Regions from separate parts of the Bacillus sp. THAF10 genome, predicted to be linked through region 3. Evidence: riboswitches for the same ligand, from Rfam matches in the RefSeq annotation. Region 3 holds a riboswitch; each other region holds the start of a gene.

Region 1 (4,210 bases), 1.6 Mb from region 3:
AGTCCTTTTTCCTCAAGCATACTAAGAATTCTGCCATGGTCGGCAACAGAGTTACTCATCAGAATTTCCGCACCTTCTGGGAGATCCTCAAGGCTGTCATATTTCTTTGAATACACACCAATTGGCTCTATGTGAACGCCGCCTACACTTACAAAATCGTAGTCATTTTCTTCAATTTGCGATTTTAAATATGGCTCGTGTTGGAAAAAGTTTGCGTCAATATCCCCATCACGAAGTGTTTGATTTGGAATAACATAATCGGTAAATGTTTGGATATCCAGTTCGATTCCTTTTTCTTCAAGTAACGGTTTTGCTTCTTCAAGAATTTCTGCGTGAGGTACATTAGATGCACCAATCACTAATTTTCCTTCTTCTATCTTGGAGCCACCTTCTTTTTCCCCATTTCCACATGCAGCAAGAACCAATATTAATAATGAGACTGCAAAAAGACTTATTACCTTTTTCATCTGTACATCCCTCTTTCTGTTAACGTTTGTCTAATTTGTTTGTTATTAAATCACCAATGTATTGGATGATAAATACGATAATTAAAATAATGACGGTACATACTAATGTTACTTCCCAATTATTACGTTGGAATCCATCCAAGAAGGCCAGGTTTCCAAGTCCACCTGCTCCAATAATGCCTGCCATCGCAGTGTAACTGACAATCGCGATAGCTGTAACTGTGATCCCCGAAACTAAAGCTGGCATCGATTCCGGAAGTAATACTTTCCAAATGATTTCTGTAGTCTTTGCCCCCATGGAACGAGCTGCTTCGATGACACCTTTATCTATTTCACGTAAAGCAATCTCTACCATCCTTGCATAGAAAGGTGCTGCACCAATTATCAAAGCTGGCAGCGCTGCATTAGCCCCAATAATCGTACCCATAATCGTTCTTGTGAATGGAATCAATAAGAAGATTAAAATTACAAAGGGAATAGAACGAAATATATTAACAAAAGCAGCGACCAAACCATTGATGAAACGATTTTGCCATATGTTTCCTTTAGCCGTCAAAAAAAGCAGTAAGCCAAGGACGATTCCTAAAACAAACGTAGCGACAACAGAGATACTGCTCATATAAAGCGTTTCAACGGTAGCATCCCACATCTTGTCCCAATTTACCCGCTCAAGCATGTGTGATCACCTCCAACTCCACTTGCTGCTCTTTAATAAAATCAAGGGCACGTTCAAGCTCTTCCTGCTCACCATCTAAATGAACAAATAAAGAACCATATGCTCCATTTTGCGTTTGTGATATTTTCCCTTGCACAATGTTTACTTCTATAGGAAACTTACGTATCAAATTTGTGATTAACGGCTGTTCGGCAGAAGTCCCAACAAAGGTTAATTGAATCACTTGCCCACGTGGATATTCTGCTAATAAATGCTCGATGGTTTCTTGTGTTTCTTCAGGCTCTGTTACCTGTTTGACAAAACGTTTCGTAATATCCTGTTCTGGTTTTCGGAATACGTGAAGAACATCCCCTTGCTCAACAACCTTTCCATTTTCCATCACTGCTACACGATGACAAATTTTTCGAATAACATGCATTTCGTGAGTGATTAACACAATCGTTAAGGACAATCGTTTATTGATGTCCACAAGCAGCTCTAAAATAGAATCTGTTGTTTGTGGATCTAAGGCAGAAGTTGCTTCATCACATAAGAGAACTTTCGGATTGTTCGCTAGTGCTCTGGCAATTCCAACCCGCTGTTTTTGCCCTCCACTTAACTGAGATGGATAAGAATCTCCTCTACCTTCTAAACCAACGAGTTTAATTAATTCATCCACTCTTCGATTTCGTTCCGAACGTCCTACACCTGCAATCTCTAAGGGAAAGGCGATGTTTTCTTTTACTGTTCTCGACCATAATAGGTTAAAGTGTTGAAAAATCATGCTGATTTCTTGGCGTGCCTTACGAAGCTCAGGGCCTTTAATTTTCCCGAAATTTCTTCCAGCAACATCGACTACACCATCAGTTGGCGTTTCTAATCCATTTAACATTCTAATCAAGGTACTTTTTCCTGCTCCACTATATCCAATGATTCCGTAGATTTCTCCTTGATTAATGGATAGATCTATATTATCAACGGCTGTAACGGGACCGTTTCTAGTTTTAAAAACCTTTGTAACTCCTTGAAGTGATATCAAAACCTACACCTGCTTTCTCATAGTCCTCTAGTTAGCGTACCCCAAACTAAAAAATCCCTTCTGCCAAATGAGCAGAAAGGATTATATGTAAAGGGTCCTTCCTCTCATCTGCCAAAGCAATTAATAACGCTTTGTGTGACTTGGCACCATTTCAACAATTACTTGTTGACGGTTGCCGGGTTTCATCGGGCACGTCCCTCCACCACTCTCGATAAGAGATAAAATATAAAGTTTGGGTAATTTGAATTAACGATTGCTATCGTATCATGGTGATAATTAGACTGTCAACTAAAAACTTTCTATAAAACATTTAGTGCTTTTTCCTCTATTTTAAATTTGAATTTTTCGTGGCTAATAATTTCTCCATCACACTGAAGTACCATTTTACCTGTTTGTTTAAGACACACTTTCTGTCCCCTCGTCATACTAACATGACGATGTTTTACATGTGCTCCTTTAATTACTAGGGGAAATACAAACAAAAGCTCAAAGCGACTGATCCCAGAAACTACACACATATCCAGCTTTCCATCGCGGGCATCCGCTTCTGGACATATTTTTAACCCGCCCCCATAATAAGGCAGGTTCGCCATGGCAATGAGCCATACATCTTTATAAATCCTTTCATTGCCGTCTATGTTAACTACAACATCAGAAGGTTGATAGGTAAATAGAACTTTAAAAATATTTACGATATATGCTAAACTTCCAAGGCGAATTTTATTTAAGAAGCTTTTTGATGAGGATGCATTTGTTACCTCTGCTACCTTTCCATCAAACCCCATCCCAGCTATGGATAGAAAATATCTATCTCCAGCCTTCCCAATATCTATCTTTTTAGCTTCAAAGGTAAGGATGCGCTCTAATGCTTTATGAGGTGCAAAGGGAATGTTCATACTTCTTGCATAATCATTTCCCGATCCTGATGGAATTACGCCCAGAGGAATATTTTTATATACTAAACCATTTATGACCTCATGAATCGTTCCATCTCCGCCAATTACCACAACAGCTGAAACCTCTTTTTTTAGTTTTCCAATGATTTCCTTAGCATGTCCTTGCTTTTCTGTATATTCTACAAGAAAATCTACCCTTTTTTCTTTCATTAACTTCTCTATTTTTGTCCAAACCTTAAGACCTCTTCCATTACCTGAGATCTTGTTGACAATAAAAAAATACAAAAAACCCACCGCCTATTTTCTCTTTTTCTACCCTTTATATTCTCTATAAGCAGTAGGTTATCCTTTTTAGCTCACGCCTTTTTGCACTGGCTTGTTTACTAAGGTAAACAATGAATCCATCAGCAGATATTGTCTAAACGACCCCTTAAACTGGAGACTCTTGAGATCCCTCATCTTAGTTCCGTTAAGCATTTTCACGACCTCTTCCCGCGATCCTTCAATACTAACGTCAATGGAGACTGGCTTTATTTCTAGCTGTAATTGGTTTTTGGTAACAGAAAAAATGAACTTCTCTCCATCTACAATCAGGCAGCAGCAGACATTGTAATACGGTAAAATTTCCATTAAATGCGATTTTGCCATCGCTCTTTTTAGAAACATTTCCAGAATTTCTTTTACCACACCAACCACCCCCTTTATAAGAAATATTCCTCTTCGCAAAAGAAAAACCCTTTAAAATAACAAGAACAATTACCGATAATTTCCGATAATTGTTCTTCATTTCCCAAGAAATATGTCAGTCTATGATGTCTTAACAACGGCTTTTGCTATACTTACCGTCGATTTTTCCCTAAACATCAAATAAAAGAAGATAGAGCTTGTCAAATAAAGAACAGCTGTAATGGAGAAAACAATCGAATATCCCCAATATTCCCCATAAACTAAGACAATGCCCATTGAAACCGGCCCCATACTTGCCCAACCTAGTGAAAACACCATTTGATTCATGGAATTAGCAAAACCTTTTAAAGAGTTATCCACTTTGTCCATCATCATGGAGGAAATGATTGGATTGGCCGCATTCATTAAGGCTTGCCTAAATAAAAAGCCAAGTGCAGCTAGCCAAAAAACTTGAGTGAAAGCAGTG
Region 2 (4,210 bases), 1.9 Mb from region 3:
ATGGTGAAGTACATGTATATCACACAAACTACTCTGGTTTTGTTAAGGAAAAAGAAGAACGTTTACTACTGGAGTTTGCCGCCTATCAAGAACAACAGAAAAAAATCAAAAAGATGAAAGAAGCGATTAAAAGATTAAAAGAATGGGCCAATCAAAGCAACCCGCCAAACGCCGCCATGCACCGTCGTGCCAAAAGCATGGAAAAGGCATTAGATAGGATAGAAAAGCTTAAGCGCCCTACACTGGAAAAGAAAACAATGGGACTTCAGTTTGATGGAGGCGATCGTAGCGGCAAGGACGTGGTTGTTCTAGAAAGAGTGGGGAAATCATTTGGCAATAAAAGGCTGTTTCAAGAAATTAATCTTGCCATTTATTTTCAAGAAAGAGCGGCAATAATTGGGCAAAACGGCTCTGGAAAATCCACGCTTCTAAAAATAATGCTCGGTGACCTTCCCTCAGACAGTGGTCATGTTCAACTTGGTAGCAACGTGAAAATTGGTTATCTGTCTCAGCATGTGTATGAAGATAACCCTAATCAAACGCTAATCGAGGCATTTAGGGAAGACATTTCTATCACACTAGAACAAGCAAGACATGTGCTGGCCAAATTTTTGTTTTATGGAAGTGCTGTATTTAAAAAGGTAGAAAATTTGAGTGGTGGGGAAAAAATGAGACTTCGACTGGCACAACTGATGCATCAAGACATAAACCTGTTGATATTAGATGAACCCACCAACCATCTGGATATCGATTCAAGGGAAGTACTTGAAGATGCTTTGGAGGACTTTGATGGTACCATCCTTGCTGTTTCTCATGACAGGTATTTTTTAAATAAATTCTTCGAAAAAACATGCTGGCTAGAGGAAGGTAAGCTAACTATCTACGAAGGAAATTATCAGTATGCGAAGCAAAAACGGGAGGAAAAACTCTCCCTTATAGTGACTGAGCGACAAGAACGTAAAAAGAAAATCAGTGTTTCTCCAAAACGAAAAATAACTCCAGAGCCTTCATTAGAATGCTTGGAGCAACAATTAGAGAAGATAGAACATGACATTCTGCTAATTGAGGAAAAGATGAGTGTGGAACAGGATTTAGAAACTCTGCAGCATTTACAGCAAGAGCTGGAATCTATGGTAGCTCAGCAGGAACAAATTTATCAAAAGCTTGAAGAAGTAATATAGAAAGGCTCTTTTCTAGAAGATTGTTGTTTTTCCTTCTTTATTCGAAGAAATATTGCCACATGTTTAAATCTCCCTCCACGAAAAGAGCACGATAGCAACGTTGATTACGGATGTCATATCTATACGCAACAGCAACAAAATTTACGAATACATCCTATAGAAAAAACCCCGCCAACACAGCGGGGTTTTTTCTATATTATGCGTTTGCTTGCTCTTTCAGTGTGTCAGCTTTGTCTGTTTGCTCCCAAGGAAGGTCAAGATCGTTACGGCCAAAATGTCCGTAAGCAGCTGTTTGCTTGTAGATAGGACGACGAAGGTCTAGCATTTTGATGATTCCAGCTGGACGAAGGTCGAAGTTATTACGTACAAGCTCCACTAGCTTCTCTTCAGAAACTTTGCCAGTTCCAAATGTATCAACGGCAATGGAAACTGGTTGTGCTACACCAATTGCGTATGCTAATTGAACTTCACATTTGTCAGCTAATCCGCTTGCTACAATGTTTTTCGCTACATAACGAGCAGCGTAAGCACCAGAGCGGTCCACTTTTGTTGCATCCTTACCAGAGAATGCTCCCCCACCGTGACGAGCATATCCACCGTACGTATCAACGATGATTTTACGTCCTGTTAAACCAGCGTCCCCTTGAGGTCCACCAATTACGAAACGGCCAGTTGGGTTAATGAAGTATTTTGTGTTCTCATCAATTAACTCAGCAGGTACGACAGGCTTAATCACGTACTCTTTAATGTTGCGTTGAATACGGTCTAGAGAAACCTCTGGGTGGTGTTGCGTAGAAATAACGATGGTGTCGATGCGAACAGGCTTATCGTTTTCATCATACTCTACCGTTACTTGCGTTTTTCCATCAGGACGTAAGTAAGGAAGAACATCATCTTTTCTTACTTCTGTTAAACGACGAGATAGCTTGTGAGCAAGAGAGATTGGAAGCGGCATTAATTCTTTTGTTTCATTGCACGCAAATCCGAACATTAAACCTTGGTCACCAGCACCGATTGCTTCGATTTCCGCATCAGTCATTTGGCCTTCACGCGCTTCTAACGCTTGGTCAACACCCATTGCGATATCTGCAGATTGCTCATCAATGGAAGTTAAAACTGCACAAGTTTCTGCATCAAAACCATATTTTGCACGCGTGTAACCAATACCTTGAATGGTTTCACGTACGATTTTTGGGATATCTACATAAGTAGAAGTTGTAATTTCTCCAGCAACTAATACCAATCCTGTTGTGACAGATGTTTCACACGCCACACGTGCGTTTGGATCATTTGTCAGGATAGCATCTAGAATAGAATCAGAAATTTGGTCACAAATTTTATCCGGATGTCCTTCCGTTACGGACTCAGAAGTAAATAAACGACGTTGCTTAGTCATTAAAAAAAGTTCCTCCTTTTGTAGATGAAAAGCAGCTTACCCCTCTTCACGTACAATTGTTATAGTTGATACGGATCTCAGTTCCTATGTGATGTACGTTGTTAGCTTGTGTAAAAATAGAAAAAACCTTCCCACAAAATTTGAGGAAAGGTTTAAGTTCGAGAATCAGCCTTTCACTCTTATCGGTCAAGGTCTGTGCCTTGCTCAGGTTTAGCACCTTTTCTCAAGCGACCATACTTGGTCTAAAAATCATAGCGGCGTGCTATTTCGCGCTCGCTCATCCTTTGAGCAGGTTGCTGGGTTTCATAGGGCCTGCCCCTCCACCAGCTCGGAATAAGAGTATCCGTTCAAGGTTTTATATTATCGTAGGAAAACCTTCTATGTCAACAAAAAAGACAAAGAATTCGACAAGGAATTACAGGAAAAAAATACATGCCTTCCATTAGTGTTTCTTTAGATTCGCCAACACTATGAAAACATGTTACTCTGCTTGTAGAACAAATGAAATAAAGCGGTTACATTACCGTTGAATAAGCCTTTTTTTCACAAAATGTTAACGATTTACGATTTATTTTCATAAAATAACCTAATTAGTATGGACTATTAAGTTAAATGTGTTATACTTTTTAACAGATAAGAAAAACAACTAATTTAATATATAAATTGAAGGAGAGTTATCCATGATGAAAACGGTTGGTATCGATAATGGGTTGACAAAATTAGTTTACGGAAGCAATGTTCAGGTACAGCTGTCTGTTCCTCAATTAGTGGAGAAAGTCTTAAGCCGAAACGAAGGCAGCTTAACATCAACTGGTGCTGTCGTGGCAACGACTGGCAAATACACGGGTCGCTCCCCTAAAGATAAGTTTATTGTGGAAGAAGCAATCAGTAAAGAAAAAATTGACTGGGGTAGTGTAAATACTCCTATTTCTGAAGAAGTTTTTGACGCTTTATATCATAAAGTACTTTCATACTTAGAACAAAAGGATGAAATTTTTGTCTTCAAAGGCTTCGCTGGTGCAGATGAGAAGTATCAATTACCAATCCAAGTTATCAATGAATTTGCATGGCACAACCTTTTCGCACAACAATTGTTCATTCGTCCAGATGAAGAACAGCTGGCAAAACATGAAACCGCATTCAGCGTCATTTCTGCCCCAAATTTTAAAGCAGACCCAGCTGTAGATGGTACTAACTCTGAAGCTTTCATTATCATTTCCTTCAGCAAGCGTATTGTCCTGATCGGTGGTACAGAGTATGCAGGAGAAATGAAAAAGTCCATTTTCTCTGTAATGAACTACTTACTACCTGAAAACGGCATCATGCCAATGCACTGTTCTGCAAATGTTGGTCGTGAAGGTGATGTCGCCCTATTCTTCGGTTTATCCGGTACTGGTAAAACAACCTTATCCGCTGACCCTAACCGTAAGCTTATTGGAGACGATGAGCACGGATGGTCAAACACTGGTGTGTTTAATATCGAGGGTGGCTGCTATGCAAAATGCATCGGGTTAACTCGTGAAAAAGAACCACAAATTTTCGATGCCATCCGCTTTGGATCTGTTTTAGAAAATGTGGTCATTGACGGTCAATCTCGTCTCGCTGATTATGATAACTCTACCTTAACTGAAAA
Region 3 (4,210 bases):
GGCAATAACAGTGGTCGCAATTGGTGATAAGTCTAAGTCGTGCTCTTTAATAAATGCTTCAAAATAAGAGATGGTCTGAAATGCGTTTGCATCAATTTCCTTCTGTGCAAGGGCAAGGTTTGGCTGCACATAGTCATTAAAAGTGACAATTTCGATATTAATTCCTTCCTTTTCTGCTTTTTCAGCTACAAAGTCCCAAATTCTTGTGTCAGTACCACTTACGCCAATTTTTACTGTTTTCTCATCATCTGAGCAGCCTGCCGCTACCAGTAGTAATAAAAATAATCCTGCAAAACCTAGTAATTTTTTCATGATGTCTTTCTCTCCTTATCGTCTTCTAATTTTTTTTGATAAAATATTTCCGGAACTCTGAACACCCTGTACCAATACCACAAGGATGGCGACGGTGATTAACATCGTTACTTCGTCAAATTGCTGGTAGCCATAGGTAATGGCAAGATCACCAAGGCCACCCCCGCCAACAGCCCCTGCCATGGCGGATGCCCCAATAAGTCCAATGGTGGCGATCGTGATGGCTAAGACGAGGGAGCTTAATGCTTCTGGTAGCAAAAATTTGAAAATGATTTGCCTTGGTGTCGCCCCCATTGCTTCTGCTGCTTCCAAAACACCTGGCTCCACCTCGAGAAGTGAGTTTTCTACGAGTCTTGCAAAATATGGCGCTGCGTAAAAAATTAAAGGTACAGTTGCTGCTGCGGTCCCGATCGAGGTACCAACAAGCAATCTGGTAATCGGAATGATGGCAACAAGTAAAATGATGAACGGTATCGAGCGAAATACGTTTATGACAGGATTTATTAGGTTAAATAGGTAAGTATTTTCTAAAATATGTCCTTTTCTTGAAACCACTAGGAGCACACCAAGCGGCAAGCCCAGTAGGACGGAGAACAGTAAGGAGAAGCTTACCATCGATACTGTTTCAAGTAAGGCATCAATAATCTGATCTGGTCTAACTCGCATGTGCGTTCACCTCTTTCACTAGAACTTTTTCTTGTTGGATGTAAAATAGGGCTCTTTTTATTTCAGATGGCTCTCCTTTTAACTCCACGATCAAATTACCAAATGGAATTCCTTGAAGCTCTGTTATGTTACCGAAGAGCACATTGACGTCGACTTTAAATTTCTTGGCCACCTGAGACAAAAAGGGCTGGCCAGTGGAGGCACCAACAAAGTTAATGCGATAAACTCCTTGATGGTCATCTTTGTTGCTTACGAGCTCTAGAATCGATTTTGGCAGCTTGTCATTTAAGACGGAGCTGACAAAGTTGCGTGCTGTTTCTGTTTGTGGGTTAGAAAATAAATCAAATACTGTTCCATGCTCAATGATTTTTCCTTTTTCAATAACAGCGACTTTATCACAAATGTCGCGGATGACGGACATTTCATGCGTAATCATGAGAACGGTAATTTTGTAGTCCTTGTTTATTTTTTTCAAAAGCTCTAGGATGGAGCTTGTTGTTTGTGGATCAAGAGCGGAGGTTGCTTCGTCACAAAGCAGGACAGAAGGCCTTGTGGCAAGGGCTCTGGCGATACCAACACGTTGTTTTTGTCCGCCTGATAACTGATCAGGGTAATTGTCTTTTTTATCAGCAAGCCCGACAAATTCGAGTAGCTCCTTCACTCTTTCTTTTATTTCTGCCTTATTTGTACCACTAATGATTAAGGGCATTGCAACATTTTCATACACGGTTTTCGAGTTTAGAAGATTGAAATGTTGAAAGACCATGCCGATTTTTCGCTTGGCTTCGCGAATTTTTTTCGGGGAAAGCTGGGTTAAATCTACTCCGCCTATCAAAACCCTTCCTGAAGTCGGACGCTCAAGCAGGTTCACGCAACGAATGAGCGAGCTTTTGCCGGCTCCACTAAAACCGATGACACCGTAAATTTCTCCTTCTTCAATGTTGAGGTCAATACCATCAAGGGCATGAACCTCCTTATCACCACTTTTGTATACCTTTTTAACATCTTTAAATGAGATCATGCTGGGTGCTTCCTCCGTTTCTTGAAAAAATATAAAAAATACCCTTTTCTTGAAAAGACAAGAAAAGGGCATTGGGGGATCGATGCTCTTTCTTATCTTTCAAGCGAATTGCTTGATGGAATTGGCACAGTGCTCATGTAAGCCTGTTGCCGAGGTTTCATAGGGCCATTCCCTCCACCTCTCTGGATAAGAAAACAATTATAAAGTTGTTATACGTCGCTTATGACTTCCTAAGGGCGACCTTGAGCCTCCTCGGCTTTGCCTGCGGGGTCTCAAGATTGTGAAAAGATGCATTCGTCTATTACAAAAACAAAAAACCTCTTCCTACATAGATAAGAAGAGGTTTTTAGTCCGGGTGAACTTTTGCTCTTCTTATCTTTCAAGCGAATCGCTTGATGGAATTGGCACAGTGCTTATGCAAGCCTGTTGCCGAGGTTTCACAGGGCCGTTCCCTCCACCTCTCTGGATAAGAAAAAAGTTTTATTTGATTGATGCTTAGTTTAGTATGGTTTTTTTTGAGTGTCAATAGGTTTTTTTACAATAAATGATTGTGTAAACGCTTACGTCCTTGCTGGGCTTATTATGAAAATATTTTGAAAAATGAAACCTATGGGTGTTCCAATTCGTCATATTTAATGGGGATATATGGCAAAGGAGAGAAGTGAGTTGAAGAAGTCTAGTATTGTAATTAGCATTAGTTTTCTAAGTTTTATTATGGTAGTGGTAGCATTAATTAATACATATAAAATCAATAAAGGCTATGCAGAGTACCATTCTGCAGCGGTACGGAATGATACCTCTCATTTTATAGCTAGCTTTGAAGATAACGATAGAATTTTTAAAGCTATTTTGAACGAGGGGACTCTTTCTCAAGAGCAACTCGCTCAGGTGAGAGAAAACGTCTATGTTCAAGTGCGATATTATGAGGATTACCACGGACTGGCGGTCCACTTAGACCGTTATCAACATGATGCGTATTCGATTGCAAGTGCTGCGTTTTTAACAGAAGCCGTGTTCAACAGACAGCAGGGGCAACTTGAAATAAAAACTAGGATGGATGTGGACGATACCTTTGTTAAAAAGGTGGAAATGTTGGTCTTATTTAATAGTAACTGCATAAAAGAGCTTCATAGACGGACACAGCATTTGGAGCTAAATGAGGAAGGCAGTGCTGAGATTAGCATCACAGATGATTTTTGGATTGATATTTTACGAGGATTAAATCGCTTATCTTATGAAAAGCAAAGTGATCTACAGATGCTACTAAATTAAAGGGAGGTGCTTAGATGAAGTGGATGCTCCTTATTTGTGTGTTTTTGGTAAGTGGTTGTAGCTATAATATGAGTGTTGCGACGCTCAGTGAACAAGGAGAAATTGCAAAGTCTCATTTAGAAGGATTAGGCTATTCGATTGTTTCCTTTGAAGAGGAAGGGGAAATAGAGTTTAAACGGAACTTTGTCAATGTGATGCCCAATGACCAATTGCTAAGTGTGCAATACGGGGAATTAGATGATTATTTGGATGAAGTGATGGCTACTGTTCACTTTTTAGTCAGTGGTCATCCGTTAGATGATCAATATAAAAAAGGGAAAAGTCATGCAACCGTATTTCTGATTGAGAACAAGGTTGTTGGTGGGTGGTCCTTTCCGTATTCGGATGAAGCGTTAGCAGGTGCACCATATTCACTGGATGGAAAAACGAGAGAAGAAGTTCATGGCAGCAATGAAAAGTGGCTGGCGAAAAAAGAGAACGCCCAAAAGCTTCAGCCAGTAAAGGTAGAGAAGCGCACAGACGCTGGGTATGAAACGGTGAAAATAGTGGAAGCGGCCACAGAACTTCAACGATTGGAAGATTTCTTTGCAAATAGGTTCGGGGAAAGTAAAGTGAAAGTGGAGATGGTAAGAGACCCTGACTATCGATTTCACATGAACGGCTCCACCTATGCCTTGTGGGTTACCCCACTCGGCGATGGCATGGAGGTTGTAGTAGAGGGAGAAGCAAAGTATGCAAAGCTCTCAGAAGCTTCCGCAGCAGAGCTTTTTCCAATCATTACAGGGGAAAAATTCATTGCAGAATAAAAAAGCTCAAAGCCGCCAATATGGTGCTTTGAGCTTTTGCTTTTTTATAAACCTGCAGAAAGAAGTACTTTCCCTTCAGGCAATTCGTTTCCTTTTTGCGGCTCTAAGGTGATGGCAATGGTATCCCATTCCT

What was found. Region 3 has a riboswitch for S-adenosylmethionine ahead of FIU87_RS04820 (methionine ABC transporter ATP-binding protein). Riboswitches for the same ligand answer to the same signal wherever they lie in the genome.
Region 1: it holds a riboswitch for S-adenosylmethionine, as region 3 does, so the genes downstream of both, FIU87_RS17285 (methionine ABC transporter ATP-binding protein) here and FIU87_RS04820 (methionine ABC transporter ATP-binding protein) in region 3, are expected to answer to the same signal.
Region 2: it holds a riboswitch for S-adenosylmethionine, as region 3 does, so the genes downstream of both, metK (methionine adenosyltransferase) here and FIU87_RS04820 (methionine ABC transporter ATP-binding protein) in region 3, are expected to answer to the same signal.

What each region holds. Positions count from the first base shown of each region.
Region 1 covers NZ_CP045403.1:3,336,044-3,340,253, forward strand. Annotated here, with positions in the region: gene FIU87_RS17275 (MetQ/NlpA family ABC transporter substrate-binding protein) at 1-467, opposite strand, end outside; gene FIU87_RS17280 (methionine ABC transporter permease) at 487-1,143, opposite strand; gene FIU87_RS17285 (methionine ABC transporter ATP-binding protein) at 1,136-2,161, opposite strand; SAM riboswitch class I at 2,263-2,379, opposite strand; gene FIU87_RS17290 (diacylglycerol/lipid kinase family protein) at 2,461-3,351, opposite strand; gene FIU87_RS17295 (hypothetical protein) at 3,409-3,744, opposite strand; gene FIU87_RS17300 (MFS transporter) at 3,865-4,210, opposite strand, start outside.
Region 2 covers NZ_CP045403.1:3,126,270-3,130,479, forward strand. Annotated here, with positions in the region: gene abc-f (ribosomal protection-like ABC-F family protein) at 1-1,181, shown strand, start outside; gene metK (methionine adenosyltransferase) at 1,378-2,577, opposite strand; SAM riboswitch class I at 2,754-2,917, opposite strand; gene pckA (phosphoenolpyruvate carboxykinase (ATP)) at 3,261-4,210, shown strand, end outside.
Region 3 covers NZ_CP045403.1:896,664-900,873, forward strand. Annotated here, with positions in the region: gene FIU87_RS04810 (MetQ/NlpA family ABC transporter substrate-binding protein) at 1-312, opposite strand, end outside; gene FIU87_RS04815 (methionine ABC transporter permease) at 328-978, opposite strand; gene FIU87_RS04820 (methionine ABC transporter ATP-binding protein) at 968-1,999, opposite strand; SAM riboswitch class I at 2,089-2,192, opposite strand; SAM riboswitch class I at 2,369-2,472, opposite strand; gene FIU87_RS04825 (hypothetical protein) at 2,666-3,271, shown strand; gene FIU87_RS04830 (hypothetical protein) at 3,286-4,077, shown strand; gene FIU87_RS04835 (anti-sigma factor) at 4,122-4,210, opposite strand, start outside.